DNA from 3 places in the Paenibacillus sp. FSL E2-0177 genome. Region 1 is predicted to be linked to each of the others. Evidence: a T-box and tRNA genes for the amino acid it is inferred to sense, from the RefSeq annotation. Region 1 holds a T-box; the other regions hold tRNA genes.
What was found. A T-box is a leader RNA that pairs with one kind of tRNA and senses whether it is charged. The one in region 1 lies ahead of MHI25_RS27345 (glutamine--tRNA ligase/YqeY domain fusion protein), so its partner is inferred to be a tRNA-Gln.

Region 1 (10,352 bases):
CCATTGATGGCTCCAGCAAACAATCCTTCAGGATCGTTAAGGAATCTGGATTAAGATACGCGTCCCAGCGCTCACCGTCTTCTTTAGGACCGTCGTTATCTTTCAGCAGCCGCTCATATAGATGAACATCAGCCTTGATAGCCTGGTCTGCCGATACCCAGTGAATGGTTGCCTTAACCTTCCGTTCATTAAACCCGCTTCCGCTCTTCGTTCTCGGATCATAGGTGCAGCGAAGCTCTAGGATTTCTCCGGTAACTTCATCCTTGATTACTTCATTGCACTTTATGAAATAAGCACCCTTCAGCCTTACTTCGTTCCCCATAGTCAGCCTGTGATACCCTTTTGGCGGCTCCTCCATGAAATCTTCTTGTTCAATATAAAGGGTTCGTGAAAAAGGAACCTCTCTTTCTCCAAGTGACTTATCTTCACTGTTATTCTCAATCGTCAGCCATTCATTATGATCTTCAGGATAATTAGTAATGACCACTTTTAAAGGCTTAAGAACAGCCATCACACTTGGAACCTTTGCCTTCAAATCTTGTCTAAGCGCATGCTCTAACATGGCAATATCCACAATGGTGCTATTTCTGACAAAGCCAATTTCCTTCACAAAATTCCGGATACTCTCCGGCGTAAAACCTCTTCTGCGTAAACCGCGAAGCGTAGGAAGTCTCGGGTCATCCCAGCCATCCACATAATGGCCTGTAACCAGCTGTCTGATATACCGTTTACTCGTCACAACTCCGGTGATGTTCACCCGTCCAAACTCTCTTTGCTTAGGAGCCTCAGGGATATCCAGCTCCTTCAATACCCACTCATAGAGCGGCCGATGATCCTTAAATTCAATCGAGCATAAGGAATACGTAATCCCTTCGATAGCATCTTGTATAGGATGGGCAAAATCATACATCGGATAGATACACCATTCGTTACCCGTTCTATAATGCTCCGCATGAATGATTCTGTAAATCACCGGATCACGTAAGTTGATATTAGGTGAGCTCATATCTATTTTAGCTCGCAACACTCTGGCTCCCGTTGGATAATCTCCAGCTTTCATCTCCGTAAATAACCGCAAATTCTCTTCCACAGAACGCTCCCGGAACGGGCTGTTTTTTCCCGGCTCCGTAAGCGTCCCTCTATAGGCTGTCACCTCTTCAGGTGATAAATCACAGACATACGCCTTTCCTTTTCGGATTAACGTAACTGCGCTATTGTATATTTTCTCAGAATAGTCTGATCCATAAAAAATATAGTCCGGTGGATAGCCCATCCATTGAATATCTTCGATGATGGCATTTACATACTCCAGATCCTCTTTTAAAGGATTGGTGTCATCAAAGCGCAAATGGAACTTCCCGCCATACTTTTTCGCAGTCGTATAGTTCGTATGAATAGCATACGCACTGCCAATGTGCAGATACCCGTTAGGCTCCGGTGGAAATCTCGTGCAAATATCTCTACTGTAAGTCCCTGCTTCCAGCTCTTCTTGAATCCATCTGTCGATGTAACTCTCTGCTAATACTTCCGGTTCCTCGTTCATTGGTGTTACCTCCTGTTTATAAGTGATATCCGCCTGCTTAATCTGCAAAATAAAAAGAACCTCACCTCCAAGACTTATGGTCTTGGGGACGAAATTCTCGCGGTACCACCCCAGGTTCATTAATATGTCGCCATATTAATCTCATCAAGTACGGCAAAACATCTTGCGCAGTGCTTATACTCTAGCTCTATAACAGGAGCTCCCGTCATACCATCCCCTTAGTCCGGTTCCGATATGCCGCTCAGAGGCTTGTTTCGATAAAATCTCCCTTACCCTGTTCTCATCATCCAGGGCTCTCTGTGAAGGAATGATTTCATGTACTCTTCTCGTCATCGCGTTTGATTATTTTGTATAGGATACCAAAAAGATAACCCTATGTAAATGTGCTTATTCCCCGCTAAGCGCCGTTAGGAGCTCCAATACTACTTCATTGTCAGGCTCTGCAGCCAAAGCTCTACGCGCGTATTCCAATGCAGCAGCTTCAGCTCCTAGCTCATAGTTACAGATTGCCATGCTATACAGCACTGATGCCAATGGTTCTTCCGTACTCGCATGCATGGAGCGTTCTAAGTAACCCAATGCTTCCGCGAATTTATCCATTTCATACAGCAGCAACCCCGCATCTAGCGACAGATCATAACTCTGTTCCATCGGATAATAGCCCGTCCACATCAACTGTATACCTCGCTGTAGATCCAGCATTTCTTCATCACTGGCACCCGGCAGCAGCTCCGAAATCTGTTCAGCGCTATGGATAAACCATTCAGCATCATACCCACCCAAACGCCAAAAGGCCAAAATTTGCTGCAGCCCCATCGTATCTAATTGCTGATCCATCCATTCCTTCATACTAAAGAAATCATCCGGGCCAAAACGTTCTATAAACCGCTTGTAACCCAGCCGAGTGTTTGTATAGCTCAGCGGTGTTGGTAGCATAAGAATACAGCCGATGTTCAGGTTTTTATAATGATGACTGGTGAATATTGAATGCGCCCCTTTTTGTTTCAGCACATGCTCTATCGCATGATAATTCGCGGTCAAAGAGAAGCTTCCGTGATGAATCAGCAATGGAGGTTCTGCAAATTCCCAGTTCTCTAAGCGATGGTCACCCTTATCCGCTGTAAGCAGCACGAATCCCTCTGTAGAGAGCCGCGCAAGCCGCTCCAGACAAGTAAGCCCCACCACCGGAAAGAGTATATGTGAATCCTCCAGCTTCTGCTGATAAAGCGTTATAACGTCATGATAGGGATAAGTCTCCTCTTCATAACTAGCCGCACGCCGATAATGGTACTGCGGGATGATTTTGCCGAGCGCATCGGAGGGGTTATCCGGATCAACTTCCGCCGAATACTGGATCGAAACCTCACATTCATATATTTTTCCTTCATCCACATAAATTAATTCTTGCGGAATGCTGTCAAAAAAGTAATTTGCCACAATCACCAATGGCTGCTGTAAATCACCCGGCCGAATGCTGAGCTTAGCGTGTACTAAATGTAGTTCTACATCCTGCACAGCATCAAAACGAGCGAAGTCCAAAATACCCTGCTCTACGTAAGGAAGTAGGCTCGGGTGCTGCTGCCAGCTGGATATATTTTTGGAAGGCAAATCACTCATCACATAACGAAAAGGAGGAAGAGGAATATCTGCGTAGTCTACGATTTCACATAACTTTTTAAGCACATGGAAGGCTAACCGGCCTGCTCCCGCTCCAAGTTCTAGAATCGTAACGGTCTCTGAGAGATGCCCTTGTCCAGCCCGGTCTTGCAGAAATCCAAAGATCATCTCTGCGTATGCTGTCGCAATCATAGGGTTACTCGTGATGTACTGCGGGACCTGATCATTATTCCAAGCCTTTAATCCCTGCTCTTCATAATATGTTCGTTGCAATTCCCAAATCGGTGCTTCGCTGAAGCGATATTGCTGCTCTTTGTTCCCTGTCATCTGTTTCTTTACCCGCTCTCTGTCTAGCTTGTTGGAATAATCTATAGCAATTGCCTTATTGCGCTCTCAAGGTGCGTGACCTGAAAATGACGTATTCAGCCTCTGTTGGTATGTTAACGGAAAATGATAATAATGCCGTCTTGGCGGTTGAGGAATCAGGTCCTTTCAACGTTTGATAAAAAGAATTCCCTTTACTGTCCACACTCACCAGCTCTAATTCCGCGTTTCCTTTAGGGATGATGAATCCGGAGGTATTTTGCACGCCTAAGGTCAATCTATATTCTTTCCCGGATTGAGCCTGCGTTAGCATAGTAGGATATAACGGATACGGATGTGCTGTCGTTTCGAGTGGATAAGGAGCAAGCGCACGATCTGCCTCAGGCTTCACCCATTCCTCCCCTTTTCTGGCTCCAATACCAAGGGTTAATTTATTCACATTATTAAATTGCACTTCCCAGCGAAAAGACTTAAGCCCTTCTAAAATGGGGGACGCCGGAACAAACAGAGTGCCATCCTTTATCTCTGGAGCAACGCCTAATGAATCTACGGTCTCCCCATTAAAATCTGCCTCTAGCTGCCCTGCTTTAATATTTCCTACCGATCGGTCCAGCAGTGAAACAGTAATACTCTTGCTCAGAGCGTCATAGAGCAAATCTGCGCCAATCGCATTGGAGAAGGCTCGAATCGGCACCATTAATTTACCTGCTTTGAAATAAGGGGCGAGTTTACCTGGAAAAAGCACGTAATATCCCCCGTATGACAGTGGCATTACCTGTGTCCCTAACTGGACAGCTGCCGACACCGATGTAGGTGTAACCGCAGATCCCGCGGCGAACATAATCACTAATAGACCTATTACGTAAGCTTTTATTTTCCCTAATCGTTGTAAGGACTCCTTGATGTGAATCATCACAAACCCCTCTCCAGTTCATCTAGAACCTTAGCCTCTATTAGTAATAATCAATGATGACCCTACACATGTCAACTTGTACCACTTCTGCTATCCATCATAAAAGACAGCATTCCGCATATATTTTCATTGAACTCTTAAGGAACAAGAAAGGAGAACCTCTTATGACTTCTGCTGGACAGGATTCGGCAAACAAAACAAACATCCCCCAGCCCATCCGAAGCGATGGCACAGGGGGATTAGATAAAGGACCCCGAGATGTTATGCGGGATCTTGAGAATCCGGATATGTTCGTTCCTCCGGTGACTGATGCGGGCCTGGTTCCCAATTTGAAATTTTCTTTCTCTGATGCGCATATGCAGCTTAATCATGGTGGCTGGTCCAGAGAAGTAACCGTCAGAGAACTCCCTATCGCAACTACACTGGCAGGTGTGAATATGAGCCTGACCCCCGGTGGAGTACGAGAGCTTCACTGGCATCAGCAAGCGGAATGGTCTTATATGCTGTTAGGCCGCGCTCGGATTACTGCTGTGGATCAGAATGGACGGAACTTTATAGCAGATGTAGGACCTGGTGATCTATGGTATTTTCCGCCGGGTATTCCTCACTCTATACAAGGTCTTGAAGAAGGCTGTGAATTTCTCCTTGTCTTCGACGACGGAAGCTTCTCTGATCTGAATACCTTGTCTATTTCCGATTGGTTCGCCCATACGCCTAAAGAGGTACTTTCAGCTAACTTTGGAATACCTGCCGAGGCCTTTGACTCCATCCCCACTGAACAAGTCTACATTTATCAGGATCAAGTTCCCGGCTCATTACAAAGCCAAAAGGTGCAATCGCCATATGGAGAAATTCCACAGAGCTTCAAACATTCGCTGTTGGCACAGCCTCCATTAAAGACTCCTGGCGGGAGCGTCAGAATCGTTGACTCCAGCAACTTTCCGGTCTCCAAGACCGTGGCTGCTGCACTGGTAGAGATTGAACCTGGAGGAATGAGAGAACTCCACTGGCACCCCAACAACGATGAGTGGCAATATTATCTTACCGGAAAAGGACGGATGACTGTGTTTGCCGGAAACGGTGCAGCACGTACCTTTAATTACAGGGCTGGCGATGTTGGGTATGTTCCTTTTGCATTTGGACATTATATTCAGAATACAGGAGAAGAATCGTTGTGGTTCCTCGAAATGTTCAAAAGTGACCGTTTTGCCGACGTCTCTCTGAACCAATGGATGGCTCTCACTCCCCATGAATTGGTTCAAAGTAATTTGAACGTTGGGCCCGAAGTGATCAATGCCTTACGGAAAGTTAAATGGCCAGTGGTGAAATACCCTAAGTTAAAAGAATAGGTTACTTCCTCCCTTTTGCTTATTCACCCGTCTCCGCAAATTGTTTGATTCTTTCACCAATCTGGTCACGCACATGCTGGAACACTGCCCACTTCTCTTCATCACTCCCTTGCGCTTTTGCCGGATCATCGAAGCCCCAGTGTTCCCGTTTGACCTGCGGAGGGGTCATTGGACATTTATCCGCAGCATCTCCGCATAAGGTAATGACCAGATTCGCATTATTCAGCAGATTAGCATCAATAATATCCGAAGTCTGGCCGGAAATATCTATGCCTACTTCGCTCATCGCTTGTACAGCTTTTGGATTTAGACCGTGAGCTTCAATACCTGCACTGTACACGCTCCATTCTTTTCCTAGATATTGCTTAGCCCAGCCTTCAGCCATCTGACTTCTGCAGGAATTCCCTGTACATAAAAAATAAATCGTTCTCTTGTTCATCTTGATCTTCCCCTGTCCAAATTAGTTAATCAACAACCACATATAAAGACCTAAAAGCGTAATAAATAACGTTGGAATGGTTAAAATAATACCTGTCTTAAAATACGTTCCCCAAGAAATCTTCACGCCTTTAGCCGAAAGTACATGTAGCCACAGCAGTGTGGCGAGTGAGCCAATTGGAGTGATCTTCGGTCCTAAGTCCGAACCTATAACATTCGCATATATTAAAGCCTCTCTAATGATTCCAGTGGTATGCGTCGCATCAATGGCAAGCGCGTCAATCAGAACGGTAGGCAGATTATTCATCAGCGATGAGATCAATGCAGCTATGAAGCCCATACCCATCGTTGCGGCAAATAAGCCCTGATCAGCAATAGACCCAATCATCTTAGCAAGTAAATCCGTCAGCCCAACATTTCGAAGTCCATATACTACGACATACATTCCGATAGAAAAGAACACAATCGCCCAAGGCGCTCCTGTAATCACTTCTTTCACCTTGACGTAAGGGCTGCTTCTCGCGAGAAGCAGGAACAAAATAGCTATGATCCCCGCAACCACAGATACCGGAATACCCAAAAATTCGCTGACAAAATACCCTACCAAAAGAACAGCCAATACAATCCATGACAGCTGGAACATTTTTTTGTCTTTAATCGCCTCATGCGGGTCTTTTAGCTGTGAATCGTTAAAGTGCTTGGGAATACTTTTGCGAAAAAAGAAATAGAGCACTACGATGCTCGCCACAAGTGAGAACAGCGTAGGTATAATCATCTTGCCTGCATACTCCATAAACGTAATCCCGAAAAAATCCGCTGATACGATATTGACCAGATTGCTGACCACGAGCGGCAGTGAGGTGGTATCGGCAATAAAACCGCTGGCGATAATAAACGGAAATACTTTTTTCTCATCAAAATGCAGCGCCCTTACCATCGCAAGCACAATAGGCGTAAGAATCAGAGCCGCTCCATCATTCGCAAAAAATGCAGACACTAACGCACCAAGAACGATGACATACACAAACATTCGTCTGCCATTCCCGCGGGCAGCCCGCGCCATATGTAAAGCAGCCCATTCAAAAAATCCGATTCGATCCAGAATTAAAGAAATCAGAATAATAGCCACAAACGCTAAAGTAGCATTCCACACGATCTGCGTTACATCCAGAACATCATTAAAGCTGACTACCCCAGCTAGCAAAGCTATGCTCGCGCCACCGCAGGCTGACCATCCAATCGATAAATTACGGGGCTGCCAGATTACAAGGATTAAAGTTACTAAAAATATAAGGATAGCTACAATAGCCAAAGTGCCATCCTCCTTTTACTGCAAATCCACATCTTTTTCAACACTCCTATATAAGCATGTGACTTCAATCCAATATCATTATATAACTATATGATTATATATAAATCAAAAAAATCCTTACCTGAAATTTAGTCGCAGCATGGCTCTTTAGCCTCTTTATTCAGTTCAGCCAATATCGATTTGGAACTAGGCATCTGTTGAAGAACAGCTTTAAGATGTGGTTTATCCTCGACATTTAACGAATAATGTACCCACTGTCCCCGCTTGCTTTCCCGAACGATTCCTCTACTTTTCAATTTCCGTAAATGCTGGCTAATCGCCGGCTGGGAAATGTCAAAGATATCAACGAATTCACACACGCACCATTCCCGCTCTTTCAGAAGAGAAAGCATTGCCAATCGTGTCTTATCTCCGAACAGCTTCAAGTCTTCAGCAATTTCCATTAGTGTCTGCATTTCCTTCTCTCCTCCTCTCGAAAGTATATAAGCTAATACTTATATTCTAGTGAACTTACCAATCGGAAGCAAGAGTTAATTTTTAGCGGGCTACCGTCCACTCATGCTCCAACATACTGAACATCAAAGAATCCCGCCATCCATCTTTAATAAGCAAAGCATCTCTTAATCTTCCCTCATAAGTCATACCTATCTTGGTGAGTACCTTGGATGATCCGCTATTTCTAGGGTCACAGGTCGCATATATTCGATGTAGTTGCAGTTCTTCAAAGCCAAATTTCAACATTCGTCTGGCCGCTGCTGTAGCGACTCCCTGTCCCCAGGCATCAGGATGGACAATATAGCCGATTTCGCCGCTTCTGTCCGTATGGCTTCTAATATTTAATTCAATCATGCCGATCAAATGTTCAGTTCCTACTGCAACTATGGCTTGCGCGAACCGAGTTCTGGGAACTTTTTGAGAGTCTTCTATTGCTTGGTTCACAAATGAAAGGGTCTGCGGTTGCCTTAAGCTTCAGCCCGTTAACTATTCATAGGGTTGAGAGACAGGGATCCAGACGATAAACTGGGTTCCTTCCCCAACCTTGCTCTCCACTTCTATTTTACAATCATGCATTTTTAGAATTTTTAAAACAATGGATAATCCAAGTCCATTCCCTTTATGAACGCTGCTCCGCGCTTTATCCACCATATAAAAACGATCAAAAATGCGGGGCAATGCTGCCTCTGGTATGCCTTGACCAGAATCTTTAATAGAAACCTTCACAAACGCTATAGAACGCTCGATTTCGACATGAATGATACCCTCTTGGCTTGTATATTTTATAGCATTATTGATAAGGTTTTGCCAGACTTGATCAAACAAATCTTTATCCACCGTAATTTCGCAGGGCAATAAATCTAATTCTATCTGAATGTTTTTCTGTGCCCATTGTGGCTCCGCCAGAACGATCGCTCTTCTTAACTGTTCATCCAGCTGAAAAGTGGTGAGATTAACCGGATGATGTTCTGAATCAAGCGAGGCTAATCTAAGCAGATTGTCACTTAGGCGGGATAAGCGCAGCGTTTCCTGATAAATAATATCCAGATGTTCTTTTTGCTCTTCTACTGGAACGACACCATCTTGCAGCGCTCTAGTAAACCCTCTAATGGACGTAAGCGGAGACTGCATTTCATGAGAGACATTGCTGACAAAATCATCACGAACAGAGTCTATCTTTTGCAGCTCACTAGCCATATGATTAAAGCTTTCCATCAGTTCCCCAAACTCATCTTGATTTTTATGCGTCAAGCGCACAGATAAATCGCCTGATGCCATTTTTTTAGCTGCTTCCGTCAGACGTTTGATAGGCTTAACAATGAATCCGGACATCAAGAGAATCAGTAAACTTCCAATGACTAAAACCGTTAGAAGTGTAAAAAACACGTTGCGTCTGAATGTGATCAAGCTCGACGAAAAATCAATTTTAATGATGAGCGCAGCTTTCTCCTTATCTACGATGGGAATGCCAACAATAGCAACACCAGACTTATCATTAAGCATCACTGCGTCTGTGGAATCTGGCTTAAATAGAGCGGCAACCTTCTCCTTATCCACTGAAAAAACAGCATCACTCCACTCATTCACTCTCACTTTCGCAATATCGACCCCATATTTATTGAGCAGTTTAGTAAATGCCTGTGCTTTTTCCGGATCATCGATTAGGGTAAGCACTTTGGCTACGTCTCCAGCTACTCTAATGAAGATATGGTTTGGGGTCACATTATTTTCGGAAAACCGTACATTTAGCAAAAAAGAGATCATTAAGCTGACGATCACAATCCCAATGAACGTAATGACAATACGCAGACGCAGGCTTTTTTTCAACATTTAGGCCAACTCCAGACGGTATCCAAGTCCTCTTACCGTAGAAATAATTAGCTCGGGAATCGATTCAAGTCTTTCTCTCAGACGTTTGATATGCACATCTACCGTACGCTCGTCGCCTTCATAATCGACACCCCAAATATTTTCTATGAGCTGAGAACGCGTGAATATTTGCCCTGGCGAACCCGCCAGAGCAAATAACAACTCACATTCCTTTTTCTTCAACTCCACCGTTCTCTGAGCCGTAACAACGTTCAAATTCCCCAGATCAATCATCACTGCGCCTAGTTGAATCACACTCGAGGAGGTTAAATGATATCTTTTTAATAGTGATTTTACCCTCAGGACCAATTCAATGGGATCAAACGGTTTGACTAAATAATCATCTGATCCGGCATTAAATCCTCTGACTTTGTCCTTAGATTCTCCTCTAGCTGTAACCATCAGAATTGGAATATCGATATAAGATCGGATATCTTCGGTCAATTCAATACCATCTACATTTGGCATCATCACATCTACAATCACCAAATC
Region 2 (10,352 bases), 120 kb from region 1:
ACCTGCACCGTTCTCACCTGCAATCGCATGTATTTCTCCCTCACGTAAAGAAAAATGCACGTCTTTATTTGCAACGACGCCATTGGGATATACCTTGGTAATTCCCCGCATTTCCAGCAGAGCTGTGTACATAGGTCTCAACGCCTTTCAACTTGGAGGTCTGCAAAAATATACAGCTGGAATTCCCCTGACTAGAAGAATCTCCAACTGTAGGTTTATCTCTATAGAGCTGATCTTAAGGTTTAAAGCTTAAGGCTTAAGGCTTAACTGCGTTACGAATAGCTTCTACCTCTGCGGTTTCCATCCCCATCGCATTATCCACTTTAATTTCTTTATTGATCAGCTTTTGCTTCACTTCTTCAACCTTGGCCTGAAGATCAGCCGGGAATACATTTTTATAAATATCATTCTCAGCAATACCTACACCATCATCTACAAAGCTCAATACATCACGTTTGCCCATTTCTAGCGTACCCTCTTGCAATCTCTTCACTGCACCTAGAATAGCCGTATCAATCTTTTTAATAGATGAAGTAACGATTAGATTTGCTTTTTCACTATCTGTATCGTTAATCAACATTGCCTGATCGGAGTCTACACCGATTGCATATTTTTTCTTCTCTTTAGCTGCGTCAAAGATCCCAAGACCTGTACCCCCAGCCACGTTAAAAATAACATCCACACCGGAGTTATATTGAATTAGAGACAGCTCCTTACCTTTTGCCGGGTTAACAAAATCACCAGCGTACGACACAGCCACTTTTACATCAGGATCAACGTACTGAGCACCTTGAATGTAACCGACCAAGAAAGCATTAATCCCCGGAATATCCATACCGCCCACAAACCCAATCACATTCTCAGGGGTAGCATTCGGCATATCCGATTGTGTAGCTAATGCTGCTACTGCACCTGCCAAGAAAGATACTTCATTTGTCGCATAAGACATGTTGTACATGTTATCTGGTGCTTCATCGATGTCGGTATCATAATTAATGAATTTTTTGTCTGGATACAATTCTGCCGTTGCATTAAACATCTCTGTAATTTCAGAACCGCCAGAAATAATTACATCCCAATCCTCGGAAGCGATATCGTTAAATGTAGGCTCCCATTTCGTTTTATCAACGCCCATTTCAACAACCTTTGTTACTGCACCAAGTTCATCCTTAACCTTTTGCAAGCCGTTATTAGCGGAATCAAAAAATGATTTATCCCCAAGTGTCCCCGGAATCAGCAATACAACCTTGAGTTTATCCCCTGCACCTGTTTCTCCACCCTCAGCAGCGTTTGATCCAGTATTCGCAGAAGAACCGTTATTGGACGTGTTATTCCCACATGCTGTGACCAGAACCATCACCATTAATAACAACAAAGAAAGAACTTTTTTATTCATTACTCTATTCCACCCCTAATTTTAGTTGGTTAGTAATCCGCAGAATCCCATCTTCACCCATTGTATAATTCACGGTTCAAATGGAAATTCTCTTTTTTCCAAATAAAGTATCATTAAAAGTAATAAACTTAACGTTTAGGCTCAAAAATAGCAATAAAAATACCATTATTATTAATAATCCGCTTTATTTCCGAACGAGATGGCCAGTCAGGTTGCGAACTTTCGGATTTATTGATACGATCATAACAAATATTATTAAAAATAATTATATGATTTCGGTCATTGTTTTGTACGATTCGGCTAAAACATAAGTATTGGAGGATCATCATGGATCGTGTTCTATATATTGTAAGTGCCACACATGAGCTAAATACTTATATCCCTCCACACCAGCATGAATGCTACGAACTAGTCTATTATTTACAGGGGGTAGGGACAACCAATGTTGGCCCACGAAGTTACCATTTTCGCTCCTCTTCTTTCGCGCTTGTGCCACCCAATCATAAACATGACGAGCACCACCGTGAGGATGCAAATGTATTATTTGTAGGCTTCCACTCAGAACACCCTAATATGAGTAATCTGCTCGGCGTATATGAAGATGATAAAGATCAGACCGTTCTTCAAATCCTGCTGCGAATGAAAGCAGAGTTTACACGCAAGCAAGACGGATTCTCTGAGCTTCTAAACCTACAAATGAGCGAGATTACCGTCCATCTTATGAGGCTTCTTAGTGCCTCTGGATATCAATCCCCAACAGAAGATCGAGTACAATATGTCCTTAATTATATGAATGAGCATTATCGCCATAAATTGTCCGTCGAAACACTATCAGAAATGTCCGGATATAGTTACGATCGTTTTCGCCATCTATTTAAAGAACGTTTCGGGTCTTCACCCCTGCGGTATTTGCTGTTAAAACGCCTGGATTATGCAAAATCTCTATTACGTCATACTCAGATGCAAATCTCTGAAGTATCTGCTGCTGCAGGTTTTGTGAACGATGCCCAATTCTGCAATATGTTCAAACGAGAAATAGGTCTTACCCCGCGAGCATTCCGCATTAATAATCAATCAGGTTAATCACTAATCAGATTAAAAAAAGCCGTTGAAATAGAGAAACTCTCTATTCAACGGCTTACTGCTGTAAACCCAAGGACATAAAGAAAAAGGTTTGTAAGATTGCTTATAAAAGCATTCTTACAAACCTTTTTAAGATACCGGCGAGAGGACTCGAACCTCCACGGTTTCCCACTCGATTTTGAGTCGAGCGCGTCTGCCATTCCGCCACGCCGGCACATATGAACTAAATGGAGGCGCCACCCAGATTTGAACTGGGGATAAAGCTTTTGCAGAGCTTTGCCTTACCACTTGGCTATGGCGCCATGAAAACTTGGAGCGGACGACGGGAATCGAACCCGCGACCCTCGCCTTGGCAAGGCGATGCTCTACCGCTGAGCCACGTCCGCATAAAATGGCTGGGGATATAGGATTCGAACCTATGAGTGACGGAGTCAAAGTCCGTTGCCTTACCGCTTGGCTAATCCCCAATAACATTTTAAAGTAAAATGGGGCGACTGATGGGTCTCGAACCCACGAATGCCGGAACCACAATCCGGTGCGTTAACCCCTTCGCCACAGTCGCCATATTAAGTTGATATTGTTGCCATTATTCATTTTAAAGTAAATGGGGCGGCCGATGGGTCTCGAACCCACGAATGCCGGAACCACAATCCGGTGCGTTAACCCCTTCGCCACGGCCGCCATATTAAACTTTAGAAAGAACTTGGCAGGGGCAGCAGGAATTGAACCCACACCAACGGTTTTGGAGACCGTTGTTCTACCTTTAAACTATGCCCCTAAAAACTGGTGGAGGATGATGGATTCGAACCACCGAACACTCACGTGAGCAGATTTACAGTCTGATGCGTTTGGCCACTTCGCTAATCCTCCAAGGATGGTGCCGGCGAGAGGACTTGAACCCCCAACCTACTGATTACAAGTCAGTTGCTCTACCAATTGAGCTACACCGGCATGGCACTCATTCTTTTGTGATGATAAATGGTGGCTCGGGACGGAATCGAACCGCCGACACGAGGATTTTCAGTCCTCTGCTCTACCGACTGAGCTACCGAGCCATGATGAAAATGGCGGAACCGACGGGATTCGAACCCGCGATCTCCTGCGTGACAGGCAGGCATGTTAGGCCAACTACACCACGGTTCCAAAAGATATAATTGCTTAAGTTAATTGGTTGCGGGGGCAGGATTTGAACCTGCGGCCTTCGGGTTATGAGCCCGACGAGCTACCGGGCTGCTCCACCCCGCGTCAGTAAGAAAGTGTTATGGTGGAGGCTGAGGGGATCGAACCCCCGACCCTCTGCTTGTAAGGCAGATGCTCTCCCAGCTGAGCTAAGCCTCCATAAACAACAATTGTTATTGTACCAAAGTCCACTAGGATAAATCAAGTGAAGATTTGGTGACCCGTATGGGATTCGAACCCATGTTACCTCCGTGAAAGGGAGGTGTCTTAACCCCTTGACCAACGGGCCATACTAATTAAAAATTTGTGGCGGAGAGAGAGGGATTCGAACCCTCGAGACGCTTGTGGCGCCTACACGATTTCCAATCGTGCTCCTTCGGCCAAACTCGGACACCTCTCCATATGGCTCCCCGAACAGGACTCGAACCTGTGACAACTCGATTAACAGTCGAGTGCTCTACCAACTGAGCTATCAGGGAATATTCATACCAGGCTTGATGCCTGAAAACTGAATCCGAAACGAATTTGCATTCTAAGTATAGGATAAGCCCTCGACCGATTAGTATTGGTCAGCTCCATGCATTGCTGCACTTCCACCTCCAACCTATCTACCTCGTCGTCTTCAAGGGGTCTTACTAATTGGGAAATCTCATCTTGAGGGGGGCTTCACGCTTAGATGCTTTCAGCGCTTATCCCGTCCGTACGTAGCTACCCAGCCATGCTCCTGGCGGAACAACTGGTGCACCAGCGGTACGTCCATCCCGGTCCTCTCGTACTAAGGACAGCTCCTCTCAAATTTCCTGCGCCCACGACAGATAGGGACCGAACTGTCTCACGACGTTCTGAACCCAGCTCGCGTACCGCTTTAATGGGCGAACAGCCCAACCCTTGGGACCTACTTCAGCCCCAGGATGCGATGAGCCGACATCGAGGTGCCAAACCTCCCCGTCGATGTGGACTCTTGGGGGAGATAAGCCTGTTATCCCCAGGGTAGCTTTTATCCGTTGAGCGATGGCCCTTCCATGCGGTACCACCGGATCACTAAGTCCGACTTTCGTCCCTGCTCGACTTGTAGGTCTCGCAGTCAAGCTCCCTTATGCCTTTGCACTCTGCGAATGATTTCCAACCATTCTGAGGGAACCTTGGAACGCCTCCGTTACTCTTTAGGAGGCGACCGCCCCAGTCAAACTGCCCGCCTGACACGGTCCCCGTACCCGGTAAGGGTACTAGGTTAGAACCTAGATACGATCAGGGTGGTATCCCAACGGCGCCTCCACCGAAGCTTGCGCTCCGATTTCTACGGCTCCCACCTATCCTGTACAGATCGTACCCAAATTCAATATCAAGCTGCAGTAAAGCTCCATGGGGTCTTTCCGTCTTGTCGCGGGTAACCTGCATCTTCACAGGTATTAAAATTTCACCGGATCTCTCGTTGAGACAGCGCCCAAGTCGTTACGCCATTCGTGCGGGTCAGAATTTACCTGACAAGGAATTTCGCTACCTTAGGACCGTTATAGTTACGGCCGCCGTTTACTGGGGCTTCGGTTCATAGCTTCGGGTTACCCCTAACCACTCCCCTTAACCTTCCAGCACCGGGCAGGCGTCAGCCCGTATACTTCGCCTTGCGGCTTCGCACAGACCTGTGTTTTTGCTAAACAGTCGCTTGGGCCTTTTCACTGCGGCCCCCTCGTGCTATTCACACTACCGGGGCACCCCTTCTCCCGAAGTTACGGGGTCATTTTGCCGAGTTCCTTAACGAGAGTTCTTCCGCGCGCCTTAGAATTCTCTTCTCGCCTACCTGTGTCGGTTTGCGGTACGGGCACCTTCTCCTGGCTAGAGGCTTTTCTTGGCAGTGTGAGATCATGACCTTCGCTACTATAATTTTCGCTCCCCATCACAGCCCAGCCTTATCGATGTGCGGATTTGCCTACACATCAGCCTCACTGCTTAGACGGACATCCATCAGTCCGCGTCACTACCCTCCTGCGTCACCCCATCGCTCATAGCGGATTACGGTGGTACAGTAATTTCAAACTGTTGTCCTTCGACTACGCCTTTCGGCCTCGCCTTAGGTCCCGACTTACCCTGAGCGGACGAGCCTTCCTCAGGAAACCTTGGGCTTTCGGCGGATCAGATTCTCACTGATCTTTTCGTTACTCATACCGGCATTCTCACTTGTGTAGTGTCCAGCGCTCTTTTCAGTACACCTTCAACCCCTACACAACGCTCCCCTACCCCAGATACATACGTATCTAGCCATAGCTTCGGTGGTGTGTTTAGCCCCGTTACATTTTCGGCGCAGAGTCACTCGACCAGTGAGCTATTACGCACTCTTTCAATGGTGGCTGCTTCTAAGCCAACATCCTGGTTGTCTGTGCAACTCCACATCCTTTCCCACTTAACACACACTTGGGGACCTTAGCTGATGGTCTGGGCTGTTTCCCTTTTGACAATGGATCTTAGCACTCACTGTCTGACTCCCGGCAATAAGTATATGGCATTCGGAGTTTGACTGAGCTTGGTAATCCTTGCGGACCCCGCACCCAATCAGTGCTCTACCTCCACTACTCTTATACCGAGGCTAGCCCTAAAGCTATTTCGGGGAGAACCAGCTATCTCCGAGTTCGATTGGAATTTCTCCGCTACCCCCACCTCATCCCCGCACTTTTCAACGTACGTGGGTTCGGGCCTCCAGTGCGTGTTACCGCACCTTCACCCTGGACAGGGGTAGATCACACGGTTTCGGGTCTACGTCCACATACTAATTCGCCCTATTCAGACTCGCTTTCGCTGCGGCTCCACCTTCTCGGCTTAACCTTGCATGTTAAACGTAACTCGCCGGTTCATTCTACAAAAGGCACGCCATCACCCATTAATAGGGCTCTGACTTTTTGTAAGCACACGGTTTCAGGTTCTATTTCACTCCCCTTCCGGGGTGCTTTTCACCTTTCCCTCACGGTACTGTTTCACTATCGGTCGCCAGGTAGTATTTAGCCTTAGCAGATGGTCCTGCTGGATTCATACGGGGTTTCACGTGCCCCGCACTACTCGGGATCCGTCTCGGAGAGAATACAGTTTAGGCTACAGGGCTTTTACCTCTATCGCGGGCCTTTCCAGACCTCTTCACCTACCATATTCCTTTGTAACTCCATGTGAGACGTCCCACAACCCCTAAGAGCAAGCTCTTAGGTTTAGGCTGTTCCGCGTTCGCTCGCCGCTACTGACGGAATCACTATTGTTTTCTCTTCCTCAGGGTACTTAGATGTTTCAGTTCCCCTGGTCTGCCTCTACATTTCCTATGTATTCAGAAATGAGTAACTGCGAATTACCACAGCTGGGTTTCCCCATTCGGACACCCCCGGATCAAAGCTTGCTTACAGCTCCCCGAGGCAGTTTCGTTGTTCGCCACGTCCTTCGTCGGCTCCTGGCGCCTAGGCATCCTCCGTGTGCTCTTATTAGCTTAACCTTGATTCTTCCGAAGAAAAATCTCACTAATAACATTTACTTGTTTACACAAGTTGCTAAAAGATGTTCTAAAACGCAAATTCGTTTCGGTATCCAGTTTTCAAGGATCAAGTCTTACTTGAGAGCTTAAACTCTCAAAACTGAGCAACGAGTGAGTAACAGGCCTAAACCTGAGTTTTGGAAGCTTAGCTTCCGATTTGAATGTTCTCATTGCAGAGAACGATTCTCCATAGAAAGGAGGTGATCCAGCCGCACCTTCCGATACGGCTACCTTGTTACGACTTCACCCCAATCATCTACCCCACCTTCGGCGGCTGGCTCCCTTGCGGGTTACCCCACCGACTTCGGGTGTTGTAAACTCTCGTGGTGTGACGGGCGGTGTGTACAAGACCCGGGAACGTATTCACCGCGGCATGCTGATCCGCGATTACTAGCAATTCCGACTTCATGCAGGCGAGTTGCAGCCTGCAATCCGAACTGAGACCGGCTTTGATGGGATTGGCTCCACCTCGCGGCTTCGCTTCCCGTTGTACCGGCCATTGTAGTACGTGTGTAGCCCAGGTCATAAGGGGCATGATGATTTGACGTCATCCCCACCTTCCTCCGGTTTGTCACCGGCAGTCACTCTAGAGTGCCCAGCATTACCTGCTGGCAACTAAAGTTAAGGGTTGCGCTCGTTGCGGGACTTAACCCAACATCTCACGACACGAGCTGACGACAACCATGCACCACCTGTCTCCTCTGTCCCGAAGGCCGCTGCTATCTCTAGCAGATTCAGAGGGATGTCAAGACCTGGTAAGGTTCTTCGCGTTGCTTCGAATTAAACCACATACTCCACTGCTTGTGCGGGTCCCCGTCAATTCCTTTGAGTTTCAGTCTTGCGACCGTACTCCCCAGGCGGAGTGCTTACTGTGTTAACTTCGGCACCAAGGGTATCGAAACCCCTAACACCTAGCACTCATCGTTTACGGCGTGGACTACCAGGGTATCTAATCCTGTTTGCTCCCCACGCTTTCGCGCCTCAGCGTCAGTTACAGCCCAGAAAGTCGCCTTCGCCACTGGTGTTCCTCCACATATCTACGCATTTCACCGCTACACGTGGAATTCCACTTTCCTCTTCTGTACTCAAGCCACCCAGTTTCCAGTGCGACCTCAGGTTGAGCCCAAGGTTTAAACACCAGACTTAAATAGCCGCCTGCGCGCGCTTTACGCCCAATAATTCCGGACAACGCTTGCCCCCTACGTATTACCGCGGCTGCTGGCACGTAGTTAGCCGGGGCTTTCTTCTCAGGTACCGTCACTCCGGTAGCAGTTACTCTACCGGACGTTCTTCCCTGGCAACAGAGCTTTACGATCCGAAAACCTTCATCACTCACGCGGCGTTGCTCCGTCAGGCTTTCGCCCATTGCGGAAGATTCCCTACTGCTGCCTCCCGTAGGAGTCTGGGCCGTGTCTCAGTCCCAGTGTGGCCGTTCACCCTCTCAGGTCGGCTACGCATCGTCGCCTTGGTGGGCCGTTACCCCACCAACTAGCTAATGCGCCGCAGGCCCATCCCTCAGTGACAGATTGCTCCGTCTTTCATTCTTCTCTCAGGAGAAAAAAGAAATTATCCGGTATTAGCTACCGTTTCCGGTAGTTATCCCAGTCTGAAGGGCAGGTTGCCTACGTGTTACTCACCCGTCCGCCGCTAAGTTATTTTGAAAGCAAGCTTTCAAAGTAACTCCGCTCGACTTGCATGTATTAGGCACGCCGCCAGCGTTCGTCCTGAGCCAGGATCAAACTCTCCAATTAGTATTGAAAAGAGCGATATGCTCATTTTGAAACATCTGACGAGAAAATTAATTCTCTAATTTTGGATTTCACTTACGTGATTTCCTACTCACTCGTTGTTCAGTTTTCAAAGATCAAGCTGTTTATTTCGTCGATGTGTTGTTCAGCAGCGACCTTTATAATATATCACAGCGTCCTCGTTTTAGTCAACCTTTTTTTTAATTTCTTTTTTTGGTTGTCTTTCGAAAGTTTTCGAAAGCACATCTCTGTGTCAGAGGGACGAGTTATAATTTAACACATGAACAAGGAAAGAGTCAACCATTAATTTTTCTGGATAAATATGAGCGTTTCATATTAGTAAACAAACAAAAAGAGAGTGCTCAGCCTCTCCCTATCCTTGCTCATCTCTCTATAATTAAACATCTTCTGCTGTATCTAATTCATCTCTATAATGTATAGCGGATCGCATGCCCTTCTCCCTCGTGAACATCAGCCCAAGATGTAATCTCTCGGATTAGCGAACGAGAAACCAGCTTTCGTAAAACAAGGGGTAGTTCAGACTCTAATTGACTCAGACCTGAATGCTGCAGTAATTCTTTAATGCTCCATGCTTCCTTACGGCTATTCAAAATATTAAAGAGCAATAGACAACAGTCCGTCATTTTGGACATAATCCCAAATTCACATGCAAGAAGCACAAGCTCCACACGTTGCTCTAAGGTCTCAGTACTGATCGTTAACTCCTCATAAAGTTTATGAACAGAGGTATTCATGCTTTTAACCTGCTCCCAAATAGCTGGCTCGGGGAAAGCACCCACTTCACTCACTTCTATTCTTGCCCAATGGTATAAGGCTATCAATACACAGTTGTAAGCATCCATAATAAAGCCAGCCTCTATATAGCGCTTGGATTTCACATACATATGCAAAAAGCGAGCAAACTCCATAAATGCGACCCGTTCCTTGATCGGTCCTTCAAATTGCAGTATCTCACGTCGCATTTCCTCTAGTATTCCCTTGGGGTCCCAGATCACTTCCCCCCTCATCAAACTGATAAGAAGTTCGTTATTATCCCCTGCCATAACAGCCTGCTCCAAAGCAAAAAGGCCAATATGGACTGACTGGGTCCGTTGGTCACCGGCAATGGTATGGCGAACAATATGCTCTCTATCCTGTTCTTCATGCAAAACTAACACTACCATATCAAAATCTTGAAGAAGTGCGCTTTGAAACGGAATATCCCCATTCTGCCGCAAAACGACCGCTCCTAAAACATTCTCATCAAACGTTTCTCCACTCAACAAAGTTACATTGGACAGTTCCATGCTTCCCTCCATTAAATTTGGCGATTTTGCGTCCAGTCAGTTATAATTCAGTTATAATTATTATTCTACATATGAAAGACAGTTCCTTCTGGACAACCCAACTATATTTAGTTAGGAGCAAACACTCATGAAGT
Region 3 (10,352 bases), 1.8 Mb from region 1:
TGAAAGTGAACAGTCCTCAAGAGTATTTATTTAAAAGCAATATCTTAGAGCAGCCTAACCCTGCTTTACAAGGAGCAACGTCTTCGGTTCACCACTTAGAGGTCGGACCATCTGAGATTGTAACTGTAGGTGCGAAATTAAGCTTCTAAGTAAAAAGATGTCCCGGGGCTTCCCTGCCGGGGCATCTTTTGATTTACTTTCTTCTATAAGACTTGTGCCAATCTTGAATGGCCTCTTGGCGGGAGGGGAATCTCATCTGGATCCAATTGTTTGTTTCCCATTCATGAATCGCCTGCTGTTTAGTTTGGTAAAAGCTGTAGTCGCAAATGTTCCAGCTGTTATACAGTTTCTGATACCATTTCCCTTTAGGGATGTCGCCAGGGTAACGGCGGACGGCTTTATTGGCTTGTTTTTTAGCCCATGATGAACCATCTTTCTGTTGGTCGCTGCACACGGGTTGCTTTTTCACACTTCTGCTCATTGATTCTCCAACCTCCTTTTAGAGGGAAGCTAGAGATCATGCAAGGTCTTTATATGAATCACCTCTTTGCCAAAAAATAATGGAATTGATACCTATGTATGAAGGGGCTCTGATGTTAAATAGATAGACGCGGAAAAGGGGAATACGGTTGCGATACAATTGCGGAGAAGTATGTGTTTAGTTTTTTTAAATAAAGCTTGCAATGAATCTCTATACATGATATATTCTAAGTCCGGCCAAGAAGTACACATGCCGAGCTCGAAAAAGAAGTTGAAAAAAGAGCTTGACATTAAATAGCCGAACATGATATAGTATAAGAGTTGCTGCTGAGACATTAAACGGCGCCAACGAGAACTTGATCTTTGAAAACTGAACAACGAGTGAGTAGGAAATCACGCAAGTGAAATCCAAAATTAGAGAATTAATTTTCTCGTCAGATGTTTCAAAATGAGCATATCGCTCTTTTCAATACTAATTGGAGAGTTTGATCCTGGCTCAGGACGAACGCTGGCGGCGTGCCTAATACATGCAAGTCGAGCGGAGTTATTTTGAAAGCTTGCTTTCAAAATAACTTAGCGGCGGACGGGTGAGTAACACGTAGGCAACCTGCCCTTCAGACTGGGATAACTACCGGAAACGGTAGCTAATACCGGATAATTTCTTTTTTCTCCTGAGAGAAGAATGAAAGACGGAGCAATCTGTCACTGAGGGATGGGCCTGCGGCGCATTAGCTAGTTGGTGGGGTAACGGCCCACCAAGGCGACGATGCGTAGCCGACCTGAGAGGGTGAACGGCCACACTGGGACTGAGACACGGCCCAGACTCCTACGGGAGGCAGCAGTAGGGAATCTTCCGCAATGGGCGAAAGCCTGACGGAGCAACGCCGCGTGAGTGATGAAGGTTTTCGGATCGTAAAGCTCTGTTGCCAGGGAAGAACGTCCGGTAGAGTAACTGTTACCGGAGTGACGGTACCTGAGAAGAAAGCCCCGGCTAACTACGTGCCAGCAGCCGCGGTAATACGTAGGGGGCAAGCGTTGTCCGGAATTATTGGGCGTAAAGCGCGCGCAGGCGGCTATTTAAGTCTGGTGTTTAAACCTTGGGCTCAACCTGAGGTCGCACTGGAAACTGGGTGGCTTGAGTACAGAAGAGGAAAGTGGAATTCCACGTGTAGCGGTGAAATGCGTAGATATGTGGAGGAACACCAGTGGCGAAGGCGACTTTCTGGGCTGTAACTGACGCTGAGGCGCGAAAGCGTGGGGAGCAAACAGGATTAGATACCCTGGTAGTCCACGCCGTAAACGATGAGTGCTAGGTGTTAGGGGTTTCGATACCCTTGGTGCCGAAGTTAACACAGTAAGCACTCCGCCTGGGGAGTACGGTCGCAAGACTGAAACTCAAAGGAATTGACGGGGACCCGCACAAGCAGTGGAGTATGTGGTTTAATTCGAAGCAACGCGAAGAACCTTACCAGGTCTTGACATCCCTCTGAATCCGCTAGAGATAGCGGCGGCCTTCGGGACAGAGGAGACAGGTGGTGCATGGTTGTCGTCAGCTCGTGTCGTGAGATGTTGGGTTAAGTCCCGCAACGAGCGCAACCCTTAACTTTAGTTGCCAGCAGGTAATGCTGGGCACTCTAGAGTGACTGCCGGTGACAAACCGGAGGAAGGTGGGGATGACGTCAAATCATCATGCCCCTTATGACCTGGGCTACACACGTACTACAATGGCCGGTACAACGGGAAGCGAAGCCGCGAGGTGGAGCCAATCCCATCAAAGCCGGTCTCAGTTCGGATTGCAGGCTGCAACTCGCCTGCATGAAGTCGGAATTGCTAGTAATCGCGGATCAGCATGCCGCGGTGAATACGTTCCCGGGTCTTGTACACACCGCCCGTCACACCACGAGAGTTTACAACACCCGAAGTCGGTGGGGTAACCCGCAAGGGAGCCAGCCGCCGAAGGTGGGGTAGATGATTGGGGTGAAGTCGTAACAAGGTAGCCGTATCGGAAGGTGCGGCTGGATCACCTCCTTTCTATGGAGAATCGTTCTCTGCAATGAGAACATTCAAATCGGAAGTTTAACTTCCAAAACTCAGGTTTAGGCCTGTTACTCACTCGTTGCTCAGTTTTGAGAGTTTAAGCTCTCAAGTAAGACTTGATCCTTGAAAACTGGATACCGAAACGAATTTGCGTTTTAGAACATCTTTTAGCAACTTGTGTAAACAAGTAAATGTTATTAGTGAGATTTTTCTTTGGAAAAATCAAGGTTAAGCTAATAAGAGCACACGGAGGATGCCTAGGCGCCAGGAGCCGACGAAGGACGTGGCGAACAACGAAACTGCCTCGGGGAGCTGTAAGCAAGCTTTGATCCGGGGGTGTCCGAATGGGGAAACCCAGCTGTGGTAATTCGCAGTTACTCATTTCTGAATACATAGGAAATGTAGAGGCAGACCAGGGGAACTGAAACATCTAAGTACCCTGAGGAAGAGAAAACAATAGTGATTCCGTCAGTAGCGGCGAGCGAACGCGGAACAGCCTAAACCTAAGAGCTTGCTCTTAGGGGTTGTGGGACGTCTCACATGGAGTTACAAAGGAATATGGTAGGTGAAGAGGTCTGGAAAGGCCCGCGATAGAGGTAAAAGCCCTGTAGCCTAAACTGTGTTCTCTCCGAGACGGATCCCGAGTAGTGCGGGGCACGTGAAACCCCGTATGAATCCAGCAGGACCATCTGCTAAGGCTAAATACTACCTGGCGACCGATAGTGAAACAGTACCGTGAGGGAAAGGTGAAAAGCACCCCGGAAGGGGAGTGAAATAGAACCTGAAACCGTGTGCTTACAAAAAGTCAGAGCCCGATCTATGGGTGATGGCGTGCCTTTTGTAGAATGAACCGGCGAGTTACGTTTAACATGCAAGGTTAAGCCGAGAAGGTGGAGCCGCAGCGAAAGCGAGTCTGAATAGGGCGACTTAGTATGTGGACGTAGACCCGAAACCGTGTGATCTACCCCTGTCCAGGGTGAAGGTGCGGTAACACGCACTGGAGGCCCGAACCCACGTACGTTGAAAAGTGCGGGGATGAGGTGGGGGTAGCGGAGAAATTCCAATCGAACTCGGAGATAGCTGGTTCTCCCCGAAATAGCTTTAGGGCTAGCCTCGGTATAAGAGTAGTGGAGGTAGAGCACTGATTGGGTGCGGGGTCCGCAAGGATTACCAAGCTCAGTCAAACTCCGAATGCCATATACTTATTGCCGGGAGTCAGACAGTGAGTGCTAAGATCCATTGTCAAAAGGGAAACAGCCCAGACCATCAGCTAAGGTCCCCAAGTGTGTGTTAAGTGGGAAAGGATGTGGAGTTGCACAGACAACCAGGATGTTGGCTTAGAAGCAGCCACCATTGAAAGAGTGCGTAATAGCTCACTGGTCGAGTGACTCTGCGCCGAAAATGTAACGGGGCTAAACACACCACCGAAGCTATGGCTAGATGCTTTGCATCTGGGGTAGGGGAGCGTTGTGTAGGGGTTGAAGGTGTACTGAAAAGAGCGCTGGACACTACACAAGTGAGAATGCCGGTATGAGTAACGAAAAGATCAGTGAGAATCTGATCCGCCGAAAGCCCAAGGTTTCCTGAGGAAGGCTCGTCCGCTCAGGGTAAGTCGGGACCTAAGGCGAGGCCGAAAGGCGTAGTCGAAGGACAACAGTTTGAAATTACTGTACCACCGTAATCCGCTATGAGCGATGGGGTGACGCAGGAGGGTAGTGACGCGGACTGATGGATGTCCGTCTAAGCAGTGAGGCTGATGTGTAGGCAAATCCGCACATCATTAAGGCTGGGCTGTGATGGGGAGCGAAAATTATAGTAGCGAAGGTCATGATCTCACACTGCCAAGAAAAGCCTCTAGCCAGGAGAAGGTGCCCGTACCGCAAACCGACACAGGTAGGCGAGAAGAGAATTCTAAGGCGCGCGGAAGAACTCTCGTTAAGGAACTCGGCAAAATGACCCCGTAACTTCGGGAGAAGGGGTGCCCCGGTAGTGTGAATAGCACGAGGGGGCCGCAGTGAAAAGGCCCAAGCGACTGTTTAGCAAAAACACAGGTCTGTGCGAAGCCGCAAGGCGAAGTATACGGGCTGACGCCTGCCCGGTGCTGGAAGGTTAAGGGGAGTGGTTAGGGGTAACCCGAAGCTATGAACCGAAGCCCCAGTAAACGGCGGCCGTAACTATAACGGTCCTAAGGTAGCGAAATTCCTTGTCAGGTAAATTCTGACCCGCACGAATGGCGTAACGACTTGGGCGCTGTCTCAACGAGAGATCCGGTGAAATTTTAATACCTGTGAAGATGCAGGTTACCCGCGACAAGACGGAAAGACCCCATGGAGCTTTACTGCAGCTTGATATTGAATTTGGGTACGATCTGTACAGGATAGGTGGGAGCCGTAGAAATCGGAGCGCAAGCTTCGGTGGAGGCGCCGTTGGGATACCACCCTGATCGTATCTAGGTTCTAACCTAGTACCCTTATCGGGTACGGGGACCGTGTCAGGCGGGCAGTTTGACTGGGGCGGTCGCCTCCTAAAGAGTAACGGAGGCGTTCCAAGGTTCCCTCAGAATGGTTGGAAATCATTCGCAGAGTGCAAAGGCATAAGGGAGCTTGACTGCGAGACCTACAAGTCGAGCAGGGACGAAAGTCGGACTTAGTGATCCGGTGGTACCGCATGGAAGGGCCATCGCTCAACGGATAAAAGCTACCCTGGGGATAACAGGCTTATCTCCCCCAAGAGTCCACATCGACGGGGAGGTTTGGCACCTCGATGTCGGCTCATCGCATCCTGGGGCTGAAGTAGGTCCCAAGGGTTGGGCTGTTCGCCCATTAAAGCGGTACGCGAGCTGGGTTCAGAACGTCGTGAGACAGTTCGGTCCCTATCTGTCGTGGGCGCAGGAAATTTGAGAGGAGCTGTCCTTAGTACGAGAGGACCGGGATGGACGTACCGCTGGTGCACCAGTTGTTCCGCCAGGAGCATGGCTGGGTAGCTACGTACGGACGGGATAAGCGCTGAAAGCATCTAAGCGTGAAGCCCCCCTCAAGATGAGATTTCCCAATTAGTAAGACCCCTTGAAGACGACGAGGTAGATAGGTTGGAGGTGGAAGTGCAGCAATGCATGGAGCTGACCAATACTAATCGGTCGAGGGCTTATCCTAAAAATACCCCAAAAAGTGAAGAAGAAGCTGCGAAGCTAATTCCGAATACTTTCCGGGGGCCCCGTAAGAAGGGCAAACGCAAATTCGTTTCGGATTCAGTTTTCAGGCGATTAAGCCTGAGCATTTACGCTGTAAATGCCCGTTTGGTGGCGATAGCGGAGGGGTTCCACACGTACCCATCCCGAACACGACCGTTAAGCCCTCCAGCGCCGATGGTACTTGGACCGAAGGGTCCTGGGAGAGTAGGACGCCGCCAAGCGGACAACCACATTACCCGTGGTATTTTTTTTGCCCTTAATATTAATATGTCTTAGAAGGGCCTTTAGCTCAGCTGGTTAGAGCGCACCCCTGATAAGGGTGAGGTCGGTGGTTCGAGTCCACTAAGGCCCACCATATTCCCTGATAGCTCAGTTGGTAGAGCACTCGACTGTTAATCGAGTTGTCACAGGTTCGAGTCCTGTTCGGGGAGCCATTTATGGAGAGGTGTCCGAGTTTGGCCGAAGGAGCACGATTGGAAATCGTGTAGGCGCCACAAGCGTCTCGAGGGTTCGAATCCCTCTCTCTCCGCCATAAAAATTATTAGCATGGCCCGTTGGTCAAGGGGTTAAGACACCTCCCTTTCACGGAGGTAACATGGGTTCGAATCCCATACGGGTCATATCATGGAGGCTTAGCTCAGCTGGGAGAGCATCTGCCTTACAAGCAGAGGGTCGGGGGTTCGATCCCCTCAGCCTCCACCATATTATTTTCACTGACGCGGGGTGGAGCAGCCCGGTAGCTCGTCGGGCTCATAACCCGAAGGTCGCAGGTTCAAGTCCTGCCCCCGCAACCAATTTACTCTTATACATTATGTTTAGGGATAAGCTGGTATGGTGAAAATGAATAGTATATACTTATTAATGACGCGGGGTGGAGCAGCCCGGTAGCTCGTCGGGCTCATAACCCGAAGGCCGCAGGTTCAAATCCTGCCCCCGCAACCAATTTACACTTATGCATTATGTCTATGGAACCGTGGTGTAGTTGGCCTAACATGCCTGCCTGTCACGCAGGAGATCGCGGGTTCGAATCCCGTCGGTTCCGCCATTTAGTTAATTATTATTGGGGATTAGCCAAGCGGTAAGGCAACGGACTTTGACTCCGTCATGCATAGGTTCAAATCCTATATCCCCAGCCATTTATGAGAGCCATTAGCTCAGTTGGTAGAGCACCTGACTTTTAATCAGGGTGTCGAAGGTTCGAGTCCTTCATGGCTCACCATTTTTTTTTAAGTGTGCGCGTGTGGCGGAATTGGCAGACGCACCAGACTTAGGATCTGGCGTTTCACGACGTGGGGGTTCGAGTCCCTTCACGCGCACCATGTTTTTGCGGACGTGGCTCAGCGGTAGAGCATCGCCTTGCCAAGGCGAGGGTCGCGGGTTCGATTCCCGTCGTCCGCTCCATATAGATTTTGCGCCCTTAGCTCAGCTGGATAGAGCGTTTGACTACGAATCAAAAGGCCGGGAGTTCGAATCTCTCAGGGCGCGCCATTTTTATTACTAAGCAGTTATAGTATTGTTAACGGGATGTAGCTCAGCTTGGTAGAGCACCTGGTTTGGGACCAGGGGGTCGCATGTTCAAATCGTGTCATCCCGATTTTATACCTTTGCGGGTGTAGTTCAATGGTAGAACTTCAGCCTTCCAAGCTGATAGCGTGGGTTCGATTCCCATCACCCGCTTATAAAGAGAGACACCTGCCGGTATTAGGCGGGTGTTTTTTTGTATAGTTAAGCACGTATGGATACAATAGGAACTAGAGATTTTATTTGAGGAGGGGCCAATGTTTGAATTTGAAGCAAGGTTAGTCAGACCAGATACGAATGGGAGTTGGACATATCTTACGGTTCCTTTTGACGCTGAACAAATATATGAAACTAAATCAAGGATACAAGTTAAAGGAAGCCTGAATGACATTCCCTATAGAGGAACACTCATGCCGCATGGTAATGGGAAACATTTTATGGTCGTGAAAAAAGAACTGCGAGACTTAGCCCATGCTCAACCTGGAGATATAGTTCGGGTGACAATGGAACAAGATCATCAATTGCGAGAGATAGAAGCTCCAGAAGATTTTCTGGACGCACTAAGCAGCAATGAGCAGGCAGAGGTATATTATAACAGCTTGGCTTATTCCTATCGGAAGGAATATGTGAGCTGGATCGAAGGGGCGAAAAGACCGGAAACCAGAGCAGCAAGGATCCAGAAGTCAGTTAATAAGCTGGAAGAAGGTTTGAGGCTTAAATAATAGAACAGCGTCCTCCTCCTTAATATCTGGAAAGGGACGCTGCTGTAGTGGGTATATAAGGGATCGTCCTTATATAAGAACGCCTACTTCACCATTATTCACGAACTTAATGCTTTCGATCTTCACCTCTAGTTGACCTGAAGGAATCGCTAGCTGACAAGTACTGCCGAGCTCAGCCAGCAGCAGCTGCATGCCTATAGGTGACAACATAGAAATCTTGTTATCGTTAGGTTCTGCTTGGTTAGGAAATACGATGGTATAGATATCTGTAGTATTATCGTCCAAGTAACGAAGCTGCAGCTGACTTCCGATAAAGACCTGTGAATTTAAATCTTCACCATTGAACTCAGTTAGTAATTGTTCCAGCTCGGAGCAATAACGGGATAACAGCGTTTCAGCGTTGCTTCTATCCTTGCTCCGTACCGGAAAGTACTGATTTAGAAATGCGATTTTTTCCTCATCAAAATAGATAAGCTGCTGAAGCAGCTGTGTCCGTGAGCCTTCATAGATAAGACTATGGTTCATAGTAGATTTCACCCCCTCTAAGTAGCACATTCCTTGTAAACCTGTTATGGTGTGTTGCCATCTTAAAATCCCTCCTATACAAATAGAGGTCCCCCAATGGAGACCTTCTGATCAGTATACCAGCTTCTATTTGTAAATCCAATCCATTTTAAAAGGGGAATTAAAACCTTCTAAATATTGTAATGAAAACCTTTGACTATTACATACTTGGGTGCTATGATAGGCTGATGCATAGGCATTTCGTAGAAAACTGCGAAATGCCTATACTGTATTTTGAAGATATTTTTACATTAATTGTTACCTGGGGAGTGATACGCCATGTACATTTCGTTGAGTTCACATATAGATTCCAGAACTATAAAATAACTACTTAATTTATTAAAGGAGGAGATCAGGATGATTCAAGTTAAAGAGTTTGTAGATGCTGACAATTCTTATGCAGAGAATAAAGCTAATGAGTTCCTGGCAGGACTACGGGAGGAACAGATTGTGAATATCTGTTACGGTTCGGTAGTTAAATCATCACGTGATGGGGCAGAGCACCAAAGAACCACTATACTGGTCGTGTATAAGACAAATGAAAGGCAATAACTGGAACACGTTTTTTTCATGTCTATCCATTGTCTCCACGCTGGGCGTTGTGATTGTCATCATTTATTATGTTTTCAGCTAATTAGCAAAAAGAGGACCTTTCCCATCTACGGGCAAAGGTCCTCTTTAGTTTATAAGTGCATTTACAATCTTACATTCCGTCTGGTACAGATAAACCCAAACCGGATGCGATACGCTGTCCCAAGTCTGGATCAGCTTTAAAGAAATGCTCAATCTGGAGACGTTTGATATCGTTACTTTCAACAGGAGTCATAGCGCCAACGATATTTTGAACTAGACGGGTACGTTCTTCTTCAGACATTAGACGGTACAAGTCACCTGGTTGTGTATAGTGATCGTCACTATTGTAGGAGACACTATCCGCATAACCAGAGACTTCGAACGGCGATGTTTTATGCTGCGGTGATTCTTTAGGTCCTCCTAAGCTGTTAGGCTCGTAATAGGCACCGGAACCGCCATTGTTGCCCAAGGCCATACCACCATCACGTTGATAGTTCTTCACTTCTACTTTTGGACGGTTGATAGGTAAACTGTTATGGTTGGGACCAACCCGGTGACGGTGTGCATCACCATAAGCGAACAGACGGCCTTGTAGCAATTTATCCGGCGAAGCTTCAATACCAGGAACGAAAGAGCCGGGGGAGAATGTAACTTGTTCTACTTCAGCGAAGTAGTTCTCCGGATTGCGATCCAATACCATACGGCCAACCTCGATTAACGGATAATCTTTTTGCGACCAGACCTTTGTTACATCAAATGGATCAAAACGGTAAGTCTTCGCATCCTCGATTGGCATAATTTGCACGTAGAGCTTCCAAGCAGGGAAATCTCCTTTATCAATAGCATTAAACAAGTCCTCTGTATGATAATCCGGGTTTTCCCCAGCGATTTTGGCAGCAAGGTCTGCATCTAGATTCTTAATGCCTTGTTCTGTTTTGAAATGGTATTTCACCCAGACTGCATTGCCCTCGGCATTTACCCACTTGAAGGTATGGCTACCGAACCCATGCATATGTCTCAGTGTAGCTGGAATTCCGCGATCCGACATCAAAATCGTTACCTGATGCAAAGATTCAGGCGATAAAGACCAGAAGTCCCATACAGCATTCGGGTTCTTCAGATGTGTCTGTGGATCACGTTTCTGTGTATGAATAAAGTCCGGGAATTTAATCGCATCACGAACGAAGAATACAGGCGTATTGTTACCTACGAGATCATAGTTTCCTTCTTCAGTATAGAACTTCACGGCAAATCCACGAGGGTCA

Region 2: it has a tRNA-Gln gene. The T-box ahead of MHI25_RS27345 (glutamine--tRNA ligase/YqeY domain fusion protein) is inferred to sense a tRNA for this amino acid. The anticodon was not compared.
Region 3: it has a tRNA-Gln gene. The T-box ahead of MHI25_RS27345 (glutamine--tRNA ligase/YqeY domain fusion protein) is inferred to sense a tRNA for this amino acid. The anticodon was not compared.

What each region holds. Positions count from the first base shown of each region.
Region 1 is NZ_CP150307.1:6,153,323-6,163,674, forward strand. Features, by position in the region: gene MHI25_RS27345 (glutamine--tRNA ligase/YqeY domain fusion protein) at 1-1,543, opposite strand, end outside; T-box leader at 1,625-1,885, opposite strand; gene MHI25_RS27350 (SAM-dependent methyltransferase) at 1,931-3,487, opposite strand; gene MHI25_RS27355 (copper amine oxidase N-terminal domain-containing protein) at 3,543-4,397, opposite strand; gene MHI25_RS27360 (oxalate decarboxylase family bicupin) at 4,562-5,746, shown strand; gene arsC (arsenate reductase (thioredoxin)) at 5,766-6,185, opposite strand; gene MHI25_RS27370 (arsenic transporter) at 6,207-7,496, opposite strand; gene MHI25_RS27375 (metalloregulator ArsR/SmtB family transcription factor) at 7,625-7,951, opposite strand; gene MHI25_RS27380 (GNAT family protein) at 8,034-8,435, opposite strand; gene MHI25_RS27385 (HAMP domain-containing sensor histidine kinase) at 8,478-9,821, opposite strand; gene MHI25_RS27390 (response regulator transcription factor) at 9,822-10,352, opposite strand, start outside.
Region 2 is NZ_CP150307.1:6,031,411-6,041,762, forward strand. Features, by position in the region: gene MHI25_RS26750 (ABC transporter ATP-binding protein) at 1-132, opposite strand, end outside; gene MHI25_RS26755 (BMP family ABC transporter substrate-binding protein) at 257-1,396, opposite strand; gene MHI25_RS26760 (AraC family transcriptional regulator) at 1,724-2,479, shown strand; tRNA gene MHI25_RS26765 (tRNA-Leu) at 2,615-2,693, opposite strand; tRNA gene MHI25_RS26770 (tRNA-Cys) at 2,708-2,781, opposite strand; tRNA gene MHI25_RS26775 (tRNA-Gly) at 2,791-2,865, opposite strand; tRNA gene MHI25_RS26780 (tRNA-Gln) at 2,872-2,946, opposite strand; tRNA gene MHI25_RS26785 (tRNA-His) at 2,966-3,041, opposite strand; tRNA gene MHI25_RS26790 (tRNA-His) at 3,085-3,160, opposite strand; tRNA gene MHI25_RS26795 (tRNA-Trp) at 3,184-3,257, opposite strand; tRNA gene MHI25_RS26800 (tRNA-Tyr) at 3,264-3,349, opposite strand; tRNA gene MHI25_RS26805 (tRNA-Thr) at 3,355-3,430, opposite strand; tRNA gene MHI25_RS26810 (tRNA-Phe) at 3,459-3,534, opposite strand; tRNA gene MHI25_RS26815 (tRNA-Asp) at 3,545-3,622, opposite strand; tRNA gene MHI25_RS26820 (tRNA-Met) at 3,648-3,724, opposite strand; tRNA gene MHI25_RS26825 (tRNA-Val) at 3,742-3,817, opposite strand; tRNA gene MHI25_RS26830 (tRNA-Glu) at 3,873-3,947, opposite strand; tRNA gene MHI25_RS26835 (tRNA-Ser) at 3,966-4,058, opposite strand; tRNA gene MHI25_RS26840 (tRNA-Asn) at 4,062-4,137, opposite strand; rRNA gene MHI25_RS26845 (23S ribosomal RNA) at 4,198-7,124, opposite strand; rRNA gene MHI25_RS26850 (16S ribosomal RNA) at 7,357-8,914, opposite strand; gene MHI25_RS26855 (nucleotidyltransferase-like protein) at 9,340-10,218, opposite strand; gene MHI25_RS26860 (DUF2614 family zinc ribbon-containing protein) at 10,346-10,352, shown strand, end outside.
Region 3 is NZ_CP150307.1:1,016,908-1,027,259, forward strand. Features, by position in the region: gene MHI25_RS04475 (alpha-mannosidase) at 1-149, shown strand, start outside; gene MHI25_RS04480 (hypothetical protein) at 194-481, opposite strand; rRNA gene MHI25_RS04485 (16S ribosomal RNA) at 954-2,511, shown strand; rRNA gene MHI25_RS04490 (23S ribosomal RNA) at 2,744-5,669, shown strand; rRNA gene rrf (5S ribosomal RNA) at 5,812-5,928, shown strand; tRNA gene MHI25_RS04500 (tRNA-Ile) at 5,986-6,062, shown strand; tRNA gene MHI25_RS04505 (tRNA-Asn) at 6,066-6,141, shown strand; tRNA gene MHI25_RS04510 (tRNA-Ser) at 6,147-6,239, shown strand; tRNA gene MHI25_RS04515 (tRNA-Glu) at 6,256-6,327, shown strand; tRNA gene MHI25_RS04520 (tRNA-Val) at 6,334-6,409, shown strand; tRNA gene MHI25_RS04525 (tRNA-Met) at 6,425-6,501, shown strand; tRNA gene MHI25_RS04530 (tRNA-Met) at 6,573-6,649, shown strand; tRNA gene MHI25_RS04535 (tRNA-Asp) at 6,675-6,752, shown strand; tRNA gene MHI25_RS04540 (tRNA-Gln) at 6,769-6,843, shown strand; tRNA gene MHI25_RS04545 (tRNA-Lys) at 6,851-6,926, shown strand; tRNA gene MHI25_RS04550 (tRNA-Leu) at 6,942-7,026, shown strand; tRNA gene MHI25_RS04555 (tRNA-Gly) at 7,034-7,108, shown strand; tRNA gene MHI25_RS04560 (tRNA-Arg) at 7,119-7,195, shown strand; tRNA gene MHI25_RS04565 (tRNA-Pro) at 7,228-7,301, shown strand; tRNA gene MHI25_RS04570 (tRNA-Gly) at 7,314-7,384, shown strand; gene MHI25_RS04575 (YdeI/OmpD-associated family protein) at 7,486-7,950, shown strand; gene MHI25_RS04580 (GreA/GreB family elongation factor) at 8,020-8,475, opposite strand; gene MHI25_RS04585 (sporulation protein Cse60) at 8,872-9,066, shown strand; gene katA (catalase KatA) at 9,218-10,352, opposite strand, start outside.